One region of the Arthrobacter sp. Y3223151 genome, then DNA from elsewhere that is predicted to be linked to it. Evidence: riboswitches for the same ligand, from Rfam matches in the RefSeq annotation. Region 1 holds a riboswitch; the other holds the start of a gene.
What was found. Region 1 has a riboswitch for glycine ahead of gcvP (aminomethyl-transferring glycine dehydrogenase). Riboswitches for the same ligand answer to the same signal wherever they lie in the genome.
Positions count from the first base shown of each region.

Region 2: another riboswitch for glycine. It lies ahead of gcvH (glycine cleavage system protein GcvH); the one in region 1 lies ahead of gcvP (aminomethyl-transferring glycine dehydrogenase).

Region 1 covers NZ_JBNHGI010000001.1:101,869-108,787, reverse strand. The annotation lists gene AC5RUP_RS00515 (MFS transporter) at 1-545, shown strand, start outside; gene AC5RUP_RS00510 (S66 family peptidase) at 582-1,631, shown strand; gene AC5RUP_RS00505 (mycothiol transferase) at 1,765-2,277, shown strand; glycine riboswitch at 2,404-2,503, shown strand; gene gcvP (aminomethyl-transferring glycine dehydrogenase) at 2,674-5,553, shown strand; gene gcvT (glycine cleavage system aminomethyltransferase GcvT) at 5,569-6,720, shown strand; gene AC5RUP_RS00490 (L-serine ammonia-lyase) at 6,807-6,919, shown strand, end outside.
Region 2 covers NZ_JBNHGI010000001.1:393,107-400,025, forward strand. The annotation lists gene AC5RUP_RS01945 (hypothetical protein) at 1-1,971, opposite strand, end outside; gene AC5RUP_RS01950 (peptidoglycan-binding protein) at 1,979-2,758, opposite strand; glycine riboswitch at 3,152-3,253, shown strand; gene gcvH (glycine cleavage system protein GcvH) at 3,680-4,066, shown strand; gene glyA (serine hydroxymethyltransferase) at 4,075-5,388, shown strand; gene AC5RUP_RS01965 (L-serine ammonia-lyase) at 5,398-6,813, shown strand; gene AC5RUP_RS01970 (FadR/GntR family transcriptional regulator) at 6,862-6,919, opposite strand, start outside.

The sequences.
Region 1 (6,919 bases):
TCGCCGGGACCTTGTCGAACACGTTTGCCATGTTCACGTGGTTGCCGCCGTTGCTGGTGGACAGCGGGGTGCTGCCCCCGACGGCGGGCACCATGCTGGCCTACTACGCCATCCTGGGCCTGCCCACCAGCCTGTTGGTGGTGCCGCTGATCGCCGCGCGGCTGCGCAATCCGCTGGGACTGGGCCTGCTGTTCATCGGCTTCTACGCGGCCGGATACGCCGGGCTGCTGCTGTCACCCTCGTTCGGCACCTGGTTGTGGATCACCCTGGCGGGGCTCGGCCAGGGCACCTTTGCGCTGGCCCTGCTGCTGGTGAACCTCCGGACCCGCACCACGGCCGGCGCGGGTCTGCTCTCCGGGTTCGCGCAAGGCATCGGCTACACGGTCGCCTGCGCCGGCCCGCTGATGTTCGGGCTGCTGCGCGAGGCCAGCGGCGGCTGGGGTGCCTCCTTCGGCCTGCTGGGCGGTGCCTTGCTCATCCTGGCAGTGGGCCTGGTCATCGTGGGGCGGCCCCGCTATCTGGAGGATTCGGCCCGGGATGAATAGCGGCCGCTGAGGCACAGCCCGTGGTTGGATGGGGAAATGCCGAGCCATGCCCGCGTATCCCCGCCCAAGCTTGAGCCCGGTGACCGGGTCGCGGTTCTCTCCCCGTCCTTTGCTGCCCCGGGGTTCGCGCCGGATGTCCACGAGCAGGCGATGCGTCGGCTCAGCGCCGAAACGGGACTGGTCCCCGTGGAATACCCGACGACCCGGAAGCTTGGCGCTTCCGCCGCGGAACGCGCCGCGGATCTACACGCCGCTCTGTCCGACCCGGCGATCCGGGCCGTCCTCGCGACCATAGGCGGCGACGACCAGGTAGCCCTCATTCCCCATCTGGACGCTGGCCTCGCCGCCGCGAACCCCAAGATCTTCATGGGCTACAGCGACAACACGAACCTCTTGAACTGGCTGTGGTCGCTCGGGATAGCGGGCTACTACGGGGGCTCGACCCAGGTGCACCTCGGAGCCGGGCCGCACATTGACGACCAGCACCTCGCCTCGCTGAAGGCAGCGCTGTTGACGGGCGGTGAGCTGGAAATTGTGGACCCGGGCGAGTCCGAGGACTTCGGGCCGGATTGGCTGACGCCGCAAGCCCTTGTCGACTTCGGCGAACGGGAACCCACGCAGCCGTGGACCTGGGCGGGGCCCGAGCGGGAAGCGACCGGCCGCACCTGGGGCGGCTGCCTGGAAGTCATCGATCAGCTGGCCATGGCCGACCGTCTTCCGCCTCGGGAAGCCCTCGAGGGGTCGGTCCTGATCCTTGAAACCAGCGAGGAGTTGCCTCCGGCAGCGTGGGTCAAGAGATGGGTCCGGGCATTGGGGGAACGGGGCGTCCTCTCGGCCGTGGAAGGAGTGCTCGTCGCCCGGCCGCCGGTGAGCAGTCACGGTACGGTCCCGCCGGCGGAGGAGCGGGCACGGCTCCGCGCCGCGCAACGCGATGCAGTCCTCGCCGAGATGAAGCGCTACAACGACCACGCCGTCGTCTGCGTCGGAGTCCCGTTCGGCCATACCCGTCCGCAATGGATCGTGCCCTACGGCGGGACAATGCGGCTCAATGGCCGAGATCGAACCATCACGGCCGATTACAGTTGACCGCCGGGTGGCAGGCGGTCCGGGCGGCGGATGCGCGGGCACCGGGACCGCCCCCCGCCTGCCGGCGGGCACGCATTCCTCGCCGCGGCCCCGGCCGGTAAGCTGGCGCCACAGTCGACCGGCGGGAGGCGCCATGAAGTTCAACGACCTGCTCGCAGATGCCTACGGCAGGATCCAGGAACGCGTCCACTTCGTGTTGGACGGGCTGGACGCCGGACAGTTGGCCACCCGGCCCGGCGGCGACAGCAACTCGATCGCCTGGCTGGTCTGGCATCTGACGCGCATCCAGGACGACCATATTGCCGATGTCGCCGGCACGGACCAGTACTGGCTTACCGGCTGGGCGGAGCGGTTCGACCTGCCGCTGCCGCGAAAAGACCATGGCTACGGCCACACGTCCGAGCAGGTGGCGGCCGTCCGGGTCGAATCGGCCGACCTGCTGCGCGGCTATTACGACGACGTCCATGCCGGCACCCTGAAGTACCTGGCCGGGCTGAGCGAGGATGACCTGGACCGGATCGTGGACACCCGGTGGGACCCGCACGTCAGCCTGGGGGTGCGGCTGGTCAGCGTCCTGGACGACTGCCTGGAGCACATCGGGCAGGCCGCCTACGTGAAGGGCATGCTCTCGCGCACCGAAGCGTAGCCGCGGCCACGCGGGTTCCGGCGCCCCCGCGGCGGCCGTACACCGCGCCGTCGGGCGTCGCCGCCTTGTTGCCCGCCAGCCGCTGGACTACCATTCAAGGAGTCAGACACAACTGCATACAGCCTTCGACATGCGGCGGGAGAGTCCTGCTGGGTACCAGTCAGCAGGCGCCGTAGGAGCAATACCTCCCCAGGAATCTCTCAGGCCCCTGTACCGCCGCGGAGAGGCAACTCTGGAAAGCAGCCGGACCGTTCAGGACCGGCTCACCGACGGTGCAAGCAGGAGGCGGCCCCTGGGCCACAGCCTGCGGAATCTCTCAGGTTCAGTCACAGAGCGGGGAGGAACCCTTCACTACCGGCATGGTCCGCCCAGCCGGGGATAACTGGAGTTCCTCACATGACGGCTAAGTCCACCAGCGCTACCCGACCCGGCAGCGCCTCCTTCACCGACCGCCACATCGGTCCGCGCCGGAACGACGCGGAAACCATGCTCAAGCAGTTGGGCTACGGCAGCATCGACGACCTGGTGGACGCGGCCGTGCCCGCCGACATCCGCCAGCAGGAACCGCTGGCGCTGCCCGCCGCCCGCAGCGAGTCCCAGGTCCTCGGGGACCTGCGCGCCCTCGCCGCGAAGAACGTCACGGCCGTGCAGATGATCGGCCAGGGCTATTACGACACCATCACGCCGCCGGTGATCCGCCGCAACGTGGTGGAGGACCCGGCCTGGTACACCGCCTACACCCCGTACCAGCCGGAAATCTCACAGGGCCGGCTGGAGGCGCTGCTGAACTTCCAGACCATGGTCCAGGACCTTACGGCGCTGCCGATCGCCAACGCCTCGCTGCTGGACGAAGCCACCGCAGTGGCCGAAGCCGTGCTGCTGATGCGCCGGTCCAACAAGTCCAAGTCCGCCGGCAAGACCGTGCTGGACGCGGACCTGCTGCCGCAGACCATTGCCGTCGTCAAGGGCCGGGCCGAAGCGCTGGACTTCGACGTGGAGGTTGCCGACCTCTCCGCTGGCCTGCCCGACGGCGATATCTCGGGCATCGTGCTGCAGCAGCCGGGCGCCTCCGGCCGGGTGTTCGACCACGCTCCGGTGATCGCACAGGCCAAGGAGCGCGGCGCGCTGGTCACCGTGGCCGCCGACCTGCTGGCACTGACCCTGATCACGCCGCCCGGCGAGCAGGGCGCGGACATCGTCGTCGGCAACACCCAGCGTTTCGGCGTTCCGCTGTTCTTCGGCGGCCCGCACGCCGCCTACATGGCCGTCCGCAAGGGCCTGGAGCGTTCCCTGCCCGGTCGCCTCGTGGGAGTCTCGAAGGACGACGCCGGCCGCCCCGCCTACCGCCTGGCCCTGCAGACCCGCGAGCAGCACATCCGCCGCGAGAAGGCCACCTCCAACATCTGCACCGCGCAGGCCCTCCTGGCCGTCGTTGCCAGCATGTATGCGGTCTACCACGGCCCCGAGGGCCTGAAGGCGATCGCCCAGCACGCCAATGAGGCCGCCCGCACCCTGGCCGGCGCGCTCACCGGCGCCGGCTACGCGCTGGCGGCCGACCGGTTCTTCGACACCCTCACGGTGAAGGCTCCGGGCAAGGCCGCGGAAATCGCCGCCGCCGCCGAGGCCAAGGGCGTGAACCTGCGCCGCATCGACGCCGACCACGTGGGCATTTCCGCCGATGAAACAACGACGCCGGAGCACCTCGCCCTGGTCGCGGAGGCCTTCGGCGTGGAGGACGCCGCCGGCAAGATCGCCGAAGCGGCGGAGAACACCGGCTTCGAACTGCAGGACGACCTGCTGCGCAGCTCCTCCTACCTGGACCATCCGGTGTTCCACAGCCACCGCTCCGAGACCCAGATGCTGCGCTACCTGCGCCGGCTGTCGGACCGCGACCTGGCCCTGGACCGGACCATGATCCCGCTGGGCTCGTGCACCATGAAGCTGAACGCGACCGCGGAAATGGAGGCGATGACCTGGCCGGAATTCGCGTCCATCCACCCGTTCGCCCCGGCCAGCCAGACCGCCGGCTGGCGAGAGCTGATCACCGATCTGGAGGAACGCCTCGCGGCGATCACCGGCTACGCCGGCGTCTCCATCCAGCCCAACGCCGGTTCGCAGGGCGAATACGCCGGCCTGCTCGCCATCCGCCGCTACCACCTGGCCAACGGCGACGACCAGCGCGACGTCTGCCTGATCCCCGCCTCCGCGCACGGCACCAACGCCGCCTCGGCCGTGCTGGCCGGCATGAAGGTCGTAGTGGTCGCGACGGCACCGGACGGCACCATCGACCACGCCGACCTGCGCGCGAAGATCGACCAGCACGCCGACGCGCTGTCGGCCATCATGATCACCTATCCGTCGACGCACGGCGTGTACGACGCCGATGTGCGCGACGTGTGCGAGGCGGTCCATGCCGCCGGCGGGCAGGTGTACATCGACGGGGCCAACCTCAACGCGCTGGTAGGACTCGCGCAGCCGGGCAAGTTCGGCGGCGACGTCTCCCACCTGAACCTGCACAAGACCTTCTGCATCCCGCACGGCGGCGGCGGCCCCGGCGTCGGGCCGGTAGCGGTGGCCGAACACCTGGTGCCGTTCCTGCCGGGCAACGCCGCGCTGGCCGAACACGAAGGCAAGGGCGTGCCCGTCTCGGCCAGCGAGTACGGCTCGGCCGGCGTGCTGCCGATCTCCTGGGCCTACGTGGCCATGATGGGGGCAGAGGGCCTGACCGAGGCAACGAAGAGCGCCCTGCTGGCCGCCAACTACGTCGCCGCCCGGCTGAACGAGCACTTCCCGGTGCTCTACACCGGCAACGACGGGCTGGTCGCGCACGAGTGCATCCTGGACCTGCGCGAACTCACCGCCAAGTCGGGGGTGACCGCCGAGGACGTGGCCAAGCGCCTGATCGACTATGGCTTCCACGCGCCCACCCTGTCCTTCCCCGTGGCCGGCACCCTGATGGTGGAGCCGACCGAGTCCGAGGACCTGGCGGAGATTGAGCGGTTTATCGACGCGATGATCGCGATCAAGGGTGAAATCGACCAGGTGATCGCCGGCGACTTCCCGCTCGACGCCAGCCCGCTGCGCCTGGCCCCGCACACCGCCGCCGCCGTGGTCAGCTCCGACTGGGACCGGCCGTACACCCGGGAGCAGGCCGCCTTCCCGGTACCGGGCCTGCAAGTGGACAAATACTTCGCCCCGGTCGGACGGATCGACGGCGCCGGCGGCGACCGCAACCTGATCTGCAGCTGCCCGCCGCCCGAAGCCTTCGAGAACTAGAGAGGTCAGCACCGCATGACTACCGAGACCACCACCATGCCCCGGCACACCGCGCTCTACGAGGAACACGAGCGGCTGGGTGCGTCCTTCACCGACTTCGGCGGCTGGATGATGCCGCTGAAGTACAGCAGCGAATTGGCCGAGCACCGCGCAGTGCGCAGCAGCGCCGGCCTGTTCGACCTCTCGCACATGGGCGAAGTTTGGGTCACCGGCCCGGAGGCCGGGAAGTTCCTGGACTACGCACTCGTCGGCAAGCTCTCCGCCGTCACCGAGGGCCGGGCCAAGTATTCGCTGATCTGCAACGCCGACGGCGGCATCATCGATGACCTGATCATCTACCGGCGTCCCGCCGACCAGCACGGGGACCGTTACCTGGTGGTGCCCAATGCCGGCAACGCCCCGACGGTCGCCGCGGAACTCGCCGCACGGGTCGAAGGTTTCGACGCCACGGTGGAGGACGCCACGGCCGAGACCTCGCTGGTGGCAGTGCAGGGACCGAAGTCCGTGGAAATCCTGCTCCAGCTGGTGCCCGCCAACCAGCATGGCACGGTGCGGGACATGAAGTACTACGCCGCCGACGAGGTGGACTTCACGGTGTCCGGGGCGCCGCTGAAGCTGCTGCTGGCCCGGACCGGGTACACCGGCGAGGACGGCTTCGAGATCTACGTTCCGAACACCAACGCGGCCGCGCTCTGGAACGCCCTGCTGGAAGCCGGGCGGGGCGCCGACCTGCTGCCGGCCGGGCTGGCCTGCCGCGACTCGCTCCGGCTGGAGGCGGGCATGCCGCTGTACGGCAACGAGCTCACCCTCGAGACCAGCCCGTTCGACGCCGGCCTGGGCGGCGTGGTGGCGCTGAAGAAGGACGGCGACTTCGTGGGCCGCGGCGCCCTCGAGGCGCAGAAGGAGAAGGGCTCGGCCCGCAAGCTCGTGGGGCTCAAGGGGGTTGGCCGGCGCGCCGGCCGCTCCCACTACCCGGTGCTGAAAGACGGCCGGACCATCGGCGAAGTCACCTCCGGCCAGCCCAGCCCCACCCTCGGCTACCCGGTGGCGCTGGCCTACGTGGACGCCGAGTATGCCGAGCCCGGAACCAGGGTGGACGTTGACCTGCGCGGCAAGCCCGAACCGTTCGAGGTTGTAGAGCTGCCGTTCTACCGGCGGGAAAAGTAGTCCTCACCCGCTACCAGGGTGCCGCCGTCCCGCGGCCGCGGGGACGGCGGCGCCGCACCTCTCCACACAGACAGGAAAGGGATGACATGGCCGTAGGCGTTTTCGACCTTTTCTCCGTAGGCATCGGTCCCTCCAGCTCGCACACGGTCGGCCCGATGCGGGCCGCCTCCGCGTTCGTGCGGGAGGTGGCCGACGCCGG
Region 2 (6,919 bases), 290 kb from region 1:
GTTGTAGTTGGCCGCCGCGGAAAGGTTTTGGGGGACCACGACGTCGGCCTGGCCGAGGATCAGGACAACCTGGAAGCCGACGGCTACTGCCGTGCAGCCCCGGCAGGACGCGAAGGCGTAGGCCTCGTTCGTGGCGTCTACCGGCCCGTCTTCGGCCCACACCAGGGCGAAGGCGACGTCGTAGACCACGGAGCCGTCCTCAACGTTGACGGCAAGGGCCTGGTTTCCGTCCTCCTCGGGGGCCAGCGGCCGGTCGAACGGGAAGACCCAGGCCGGGGGTGTGCCGGCGCCCGCGTCAGTACCGGTGGCGCCGGAACCGCCGTCGTGCAGTAAATCCTCGCCGGTGGCCGCCGTAGCGGTCTCCTGCTGCCCGGCCTGCAGGTCGCGGGGAACGAGGACCATCGCCAGTTGCGGATCCTCCGCCGTCGGCAGATCAGTACCGGAGGGCCACGCCGCCACCGTTTGCCCTGAGCGGCCTTCGGCCAGCCCCGCCGGTGATATCGGAGCGACGGAAGCCGCCGCATCGAACAGGGTTCCGCGTTCGTAGGGCTGCACCGGGCGATAGGCGCCGTCGTCGGGCCACCAGGCCCAGGCCAAGCCGGCGAGAACGGCCGCGGCGGCGGCCATGGCGGTCACCCGCCGGAGCGGCCGGCCACGGGTTTTCGCCCAGACCGCCGTGCCAAGCTGGCGGGCCATCCGCAGCAGGATGTAGGCAATCCCGAGAATGGGAAGCGCGACGGCGGTGATCGCCAGGACGCGCACGGCCATGCCGGCGACGTCGCCGTCCGAACCGGCGGCGGCCAGCAGCCTTTGTTGGTCCAAGATGCTGGCCCAGGCCGTCCCCAGGATCCGGGGAAGCGAGACCACCATCATGAAGAGGCAGAACAGGAGCAGCGGAACCGTGACCAGGACCCAGGCGGTCACGACGGCCCTGGCCCAGGGCTTGAGCAGCTTGGGTTCGGGATCGGACCACCGCCAGGGCAGCAGCCCCAGCAGGGTGGGCTTGATCCGTTGGAACAGGTCGGGAACCCCGGTGGCGTCGGCGAGGATGTGGTAGCCGTCGAAGCGGACCAGGGGCAGCAGTTGGCGCACCATCTGCAGTATCTGGGTCACCACCACCAGCAGCAGCGCATCGAAGCCGGTGAGCCACCAGGCGCCTATCGTGCCCACGACGACGATGGCGTTGAAGTACAGGCCGCCCAGATCCGTGCGGAGCCGGCCGCCGCGTCCCAGCCGGTAGGAGTCTGTGACATCGGTGTAGAAGGCGGGCCAGATCAGGTACAGGCCCACGCCCATGGCTCCCGGGGTTGCACCGCCGCGACGCGCGCCGGCGGCATGGCCGAACTCGTGGAAGCCGGCCGAAAGGATGGTGATGGCGAACACCAGGAGCAGCAGCCCGGGGTTGGCGAAGGCTTGGTGCGTTGCCGAGCCGAGGCCCTTGACCATGAGCACCCACCAGCACGCCGCCAGGAAGGCCAAGGTCACGGGCAGGGCGATCAGCGGATGGAACAGGACGGCGAACGGAGCGGTCAGCTTCCGGGTCAGCGCGGGATCCGTGACCGTGTAGCGGAACCGCATGCCCAGCAGCGGGCTGGCCTTTTTGACTTCGGGCTGAGAGCCGTCCGCGAGCCGCAGCAGGCCCAGCGGCAGCAACTGCTTTTCCATCAGGGTCTGCACGTTTCCAGCAGTGATCAGCCTGCCGGACGTCTCGCCGGCGTGTTCGGCAATTTGGTCGAGGCTTCGGGAGCCGTCGACGCCTTCCAGGACCGCATAGAGGAGCGGGGTCAGCTGGAGCGTCTGGCCGTCCGCGCGCCGGACCAGCGCGGGCGGCTCCCGGTAGCCGGATCCCTGCGCCAGTCCGAGGAGCTGCACGCCCTCGGCCAGCGCCGGGACGTCAACCGAAGGGGCAGCCGACCGGCCGCCGGGCAGCGGGTCGCTCGTGGCCGGCGGCCGGCTCGGACTGATGCTCATTCAGGGACTATTGTTCGAGATCGGACTGCTGGCCGGCGCTGGCCTCGGCGCTGCCGTCGATCTGCTGGTTGATGATGGCGTCCTGCTGCGCCACCGCGACGGCATTGCTGTCGATCGAGCCGATATTGGCGGCAACCGCGGCGTCGATCGGCGCGGCAACGTTGGCGTTGGCTGCCACCGCGCCGTTGATCGGGGCGGCAATATCGGCGTCCGCGGCCAGATTGACGTTGACGTTGAGCAGGTTCCCGTCGAGGGTCGACCCGAGGCCTTCCGTGACGGATCCGGTGTCGGGCAGGGTCCCGTCGGGGAGGGTGCCGTCGGGAAGCGTGCCGTCGGGCAGCAGCGCAGGGGCAGTTGCCTCCTGCCCGGTGGTGCCCTCCTGGGCAGCGCCGGAATCACCGACGGCGGTGCCCGTCCCGGCAGAGGAACCGGCCGTTGTCCCGGCGTCCTCCACGGTGTCATTGCCCTGGTCGATGGTGCTGTCCTGGGTGGACTCGGCGGTCGCGTCGGCGGTGATGCCCTGGTTGATGATGACTCCCTGGTCGGACAGGGCCTGCGCCGTGGAGCCGGCCGAGAGGAGGTTGGCCGAGGCGGCGGCATCGATGGGGGCCGCCACGTTGGCGTTCGCCGCGACGGCCAAGTCTATCGGCGCGGCCGCATCGATGGCCAGGTCGAGATCGGCATTCAAATCCAGGATGGACGCGACTTCCTTGTCCGGCAGCGCGGTCCCGGACTCGGATTCGAGTTCCTCCGGCGATAGCGGCGTGCGTCCCATGTCGTTGCTCATCAAAATCTCCGTCTCCGGCGCAAGGCGCCATTCGTTCCAACCCGTTGTCGAAACCTGTCGATTCTTGTCAACGGCGCGGCGGTACCGGCGCCTTGGTCATCAGCCTTCCTCTCGACGACATCAACGCAAAGCATACTGATGAATCCATTTATTGTGTAGGCGCCCGGCGTTGGCTCGGACGCGCGGCTGCCCATGGGACCTAGGATTGGCAGCCAGCGGGCGGAGAGTGGCGGCCGACGGGATCGCGGATTTGGCAACCGACGGAACCTCGGAGATAGGCGGTCGGCGCGGCCCTGGAGCGGCGACTCGACCTGACGTTCGGTGACGGCAATTTGGATCGCGTCGGCACTGTGTGTAGCGTGTGAGACGAATCACCCACAACTGAATGCCTTTCGAACCGTGGCGGGAGAGTCCTCTCCGCACACCATCCGGGCAGGCGCCGTAGGAGCAAATCCTCCCCAGGAATCTCTCAGGCCCATGTACCGCCGCGGCTAGGCAACTCTGGAAAGCAGCCAGGCAGCAGCCTGGCTCACCGACGGTGCAAGCGGAACACAATCCGCGGAATCTCTCAGGTCAAATACAGAGCGGGGAGGAACCCAATCCCAGCCGAGCCTTCGGGCCGGCCCAGTCTTGGAGTTCCTCATGATTTCCTACCTGCAGCGTCGCGTCTTCCACAGACACCGCTCAAACACTCGGTTGCCGGCCTTGGCCCGCACCTTAATCCCGCTGGGGTCCTGCACATCGATTCGGTGCTCTACATCGGCGAGGGCGGGCTCATGACCCACGGGTCCATCTTGGCCTGTGCGCGATCCGCACGTGCTTCCGCCCCACGAAGCTTTACGGCAAACACAAAAATGGGCGCCCTGCAGCGACCGGGCGCCCTCCCCTCATCTCAAAAAACGGCTTAAGAAAGGCATCACAGTGAGCAAAGTCAACGCCGAACTACGATACTCCGCGGAGCACGAGTGGGTGGCCGCCGACGGTTCCGGCCCGTCCAAAATCGGCGTTTCTGCCGTGGCAACCGAGGCGCTGGGCGACATCGTGTACGTAGATCTCCCCGAGGTCGGTACCGTCGTGACGGCCGGCGAGATCTGCGGTGAAATCGAGTCCACCAAGTCCGTTTCGGACCTCTACTCCCCGGTGACCGGCGAGGTCATCGAAGTCAACGGCGACGCCGTGGCCGATCCCGCCGTAATCAACGATGACCCCTACGGCGCCGGCTGGCTGTTCACCGTCCAGGTGTCGGAGGAAGGCCCCCTGCTCTCCGCGGAGGAGTACGCCTCCGCCAACGGTGGTGAAGTAGCGTGAGCGCGGCCATGGCGGCGGTCGCCAGCACCAGCCTGAACGTGGACCTGGGTGTCCTCGATCCGGAAATTGCCGCCCAGATCGACAACGAGTTGCGCCGCCAGCAGTCCGGGCTGGAGATGATCGCCTCCGAGAACCACACCCCCGTCGCCGTCATGCAGGCCCAGGGCTCGGTGCTGACCAACAAGTACGCCGAGGGTTACCCGGGGCGCCGGTACTACGGCGGCTGCGAGCACGTTGACGTGATCGAGCAGCTGGCTATCGACCGGGTCAAGGAGCTGTTCGGCGTCGGCTTCGCCAACGTCCAGCCGCACTCCGGCGCGCAGGCCAACGCCTCGGTGATGCACGCCCTGATCAAGCCCGGCGACACCATCCTGGGCCTGAACCTGGCCCACGGCGGACACCTGACCCACGGCATGAAGATCAACTTCTCCGGCAGGCTATACAACGTGGCCGCCTATGGCGTCTCCGAGGAGGACCACCGGGTCGACATGGCGGAGGTGGAGCGGTTGGCGCACGAGCACCAGCCGCAGCTGATCATCGCCGGCTGGTCCGCCTACCCGCGCGAGCTCGACTTCGCGGAATTCCGCCGGATCGCCGACGCCGTCGGGGCGTACCTGATGGTGGACATGGCGCACATCGCCGGCCTGGTGGCCGCCGGCCTGCACGCCAGCCCGGTGCCGCACGCCCACGTGGTCACGTCCACCACGCACAAGACGCTGGCAGGCCCGCGCGGCGGCATCATCCTGACCAACGAGGCGGACATCGCCAAAAAGATCAATTCCGCGGTGTTCCCCGGCCAGCAGGGCGGGCCGCTCGAACATGTCATCGCGGGCAAGGCCGTGGCCTTCAAGGTCGCCGCCTCCGAGGAATTCACCGACCGCCAGCAGCGCACGCTGGCGGGCGCACGGATCCTGGCCGAGCGGCTGTCGCAGCAGGACGTCGCGGAGAAGGGCATCACGGTGCTGACCGGCGGCACCGACGTGCATCTGGTCCTGGTTGACCTGCGCAATTCGAAGTTGGACGGCCAGCAGGGCGAGGACCTGCTGGCGGCCATCGACATCACGGTGAACCGCAACGCGGTGCCGTTCGACCCGCGGCCGCCCATGGTCACCTCCGGCCTGCGCATCGGCACGCCGGCGCTGGCCACCCGCGGCTTCGGCGACGAGGGGTTCCGCGAGGTCGCCGACATCATCGCCGAGGCCCTCATCGCGGGGCCGGCCGCGGACCTGTCCGGCCTGAAGGCCCGGGTGGAAGCTCTGGCCCAGGCGCATCCGCTCTACCCGGATCTGGCACCGGTCTCCACGCCCACCGAAGGGCGCTGAGGAGCCATCATGGCCGTCGGCGTCTTCGACCTCTTTACCGTGGGCATCGGTCCGTCCAGTTCGCACACCGTCGGTCCGATGCGGGCGGCCGCCGTCTTCGCCGGGGAACTGGTGTCAACCGGCGTGCTGGACCGGGTCGCCGGGCTGCGGGTGGACCTGTACGGGTCCCTCGCGGCCACCGGCCGCGGCCACGGAACGTTCACGGCGGTGATGCTCGGGCTGGAAGGTTTCCAGCCCGAGCAGATCCTGCCCGACGACGTCGAAACCCGGCTGGCCGAGATGGCCTCGACCGGCGAGCTGCAGTTATGCGCGCGGGTCGAGGGCTCGGCCGGACGGGTCCTGGACTACCGGGTCGAGGACATGGTGCAGCATCCGCTCACCGTGCTGCCCCGGCACACCAACGGGATGAAATTCCAGGTGACCGACGACGCCGGCGCCGTCCTTCACGAGGCGACGTTCTTTTCCGTGGGCGGCGGCTTCGTAGTCCGCGAGGGGGAGGAACGAGCGGCAGCCCAAGAAGCGGATGCCGCCCAGGAGGAGCTCCCCTATCCCTTCCGGACGGCGGCGGAACTGCTGGAACACTGCCGCAACACCGGCCTGGGCATCAGCGACATCATGATGCTCAACGAGAAGGCCTCGCGCTCGGAGGCGGAGATCCGTGCCGGCCTGATCCACATCTGGCACGTGATGGAGGACTGCAAGGACTCTGCCATCAAACGCGAAGGTGTCCTGCCCGGCGGGCTGAACGTCCGGCGCCGGGCCCCGGCCTGGCATGAGCGGCTGCGCAAGGAGGACAAGGACCGGGACCACAAGTACTGGCAGGAATGGGTCAACCTCGTGGCGCTGGCGGTGAACGAGGAGAACGCCTCGGGCGGCCGCGTCGTCACCGCACCGACCAACGGGGCGGCCGGCATCATCCCCGCGGTCATGTTCTACGCCACGCACTACGCGCCGGGCATGGACAAGGCGACGCAGGCGGACAAGGAAGACGTCATCGTGAAGTTCCTGCTGGCGGCCGCCGCCGTCGGGGTCCTCTACAAGGAGCAGGCCTCCATCTCCGGCGCCGAGGTCGGCTGCCAGGGCGAGGTGGGCTCCGCGTCCTCCATGGCCGCAGCGGGACTGGCGGAGGTGATGGGCGGCAGTCCCGCGCAGGTGGAAAACGCCGCCGAGATCGCCATGGAGCATAACCTGGGACTGACCTGCGACCCGATCGGCGGCCTGGTGCAGATCCCCTGCATCGAGCGCAACGCCATCGGCGCCGCCAAAGCCGTGAACGCGGCCAAGATGGCACTCTGGGGCGACGGCACGCACCGCGTCTCGCTGGACGAAGTCATCATCACGATGCGCGAAACCGGCAAGGACATGAGCTCCAAGTACAAGGAAACCGCGATGGGAGGCCTGGCCGTCAACGTCGTCGAATGCTAGGCGCGCCCGGTCAAGCGAAGACCCGCGGCCGGCGGTATTGCCCCGTATTCACTGTCCCTTTTCGGTGTGGCCCTTGATGTCGATCAGGTGCTCCTCCATGGCATCG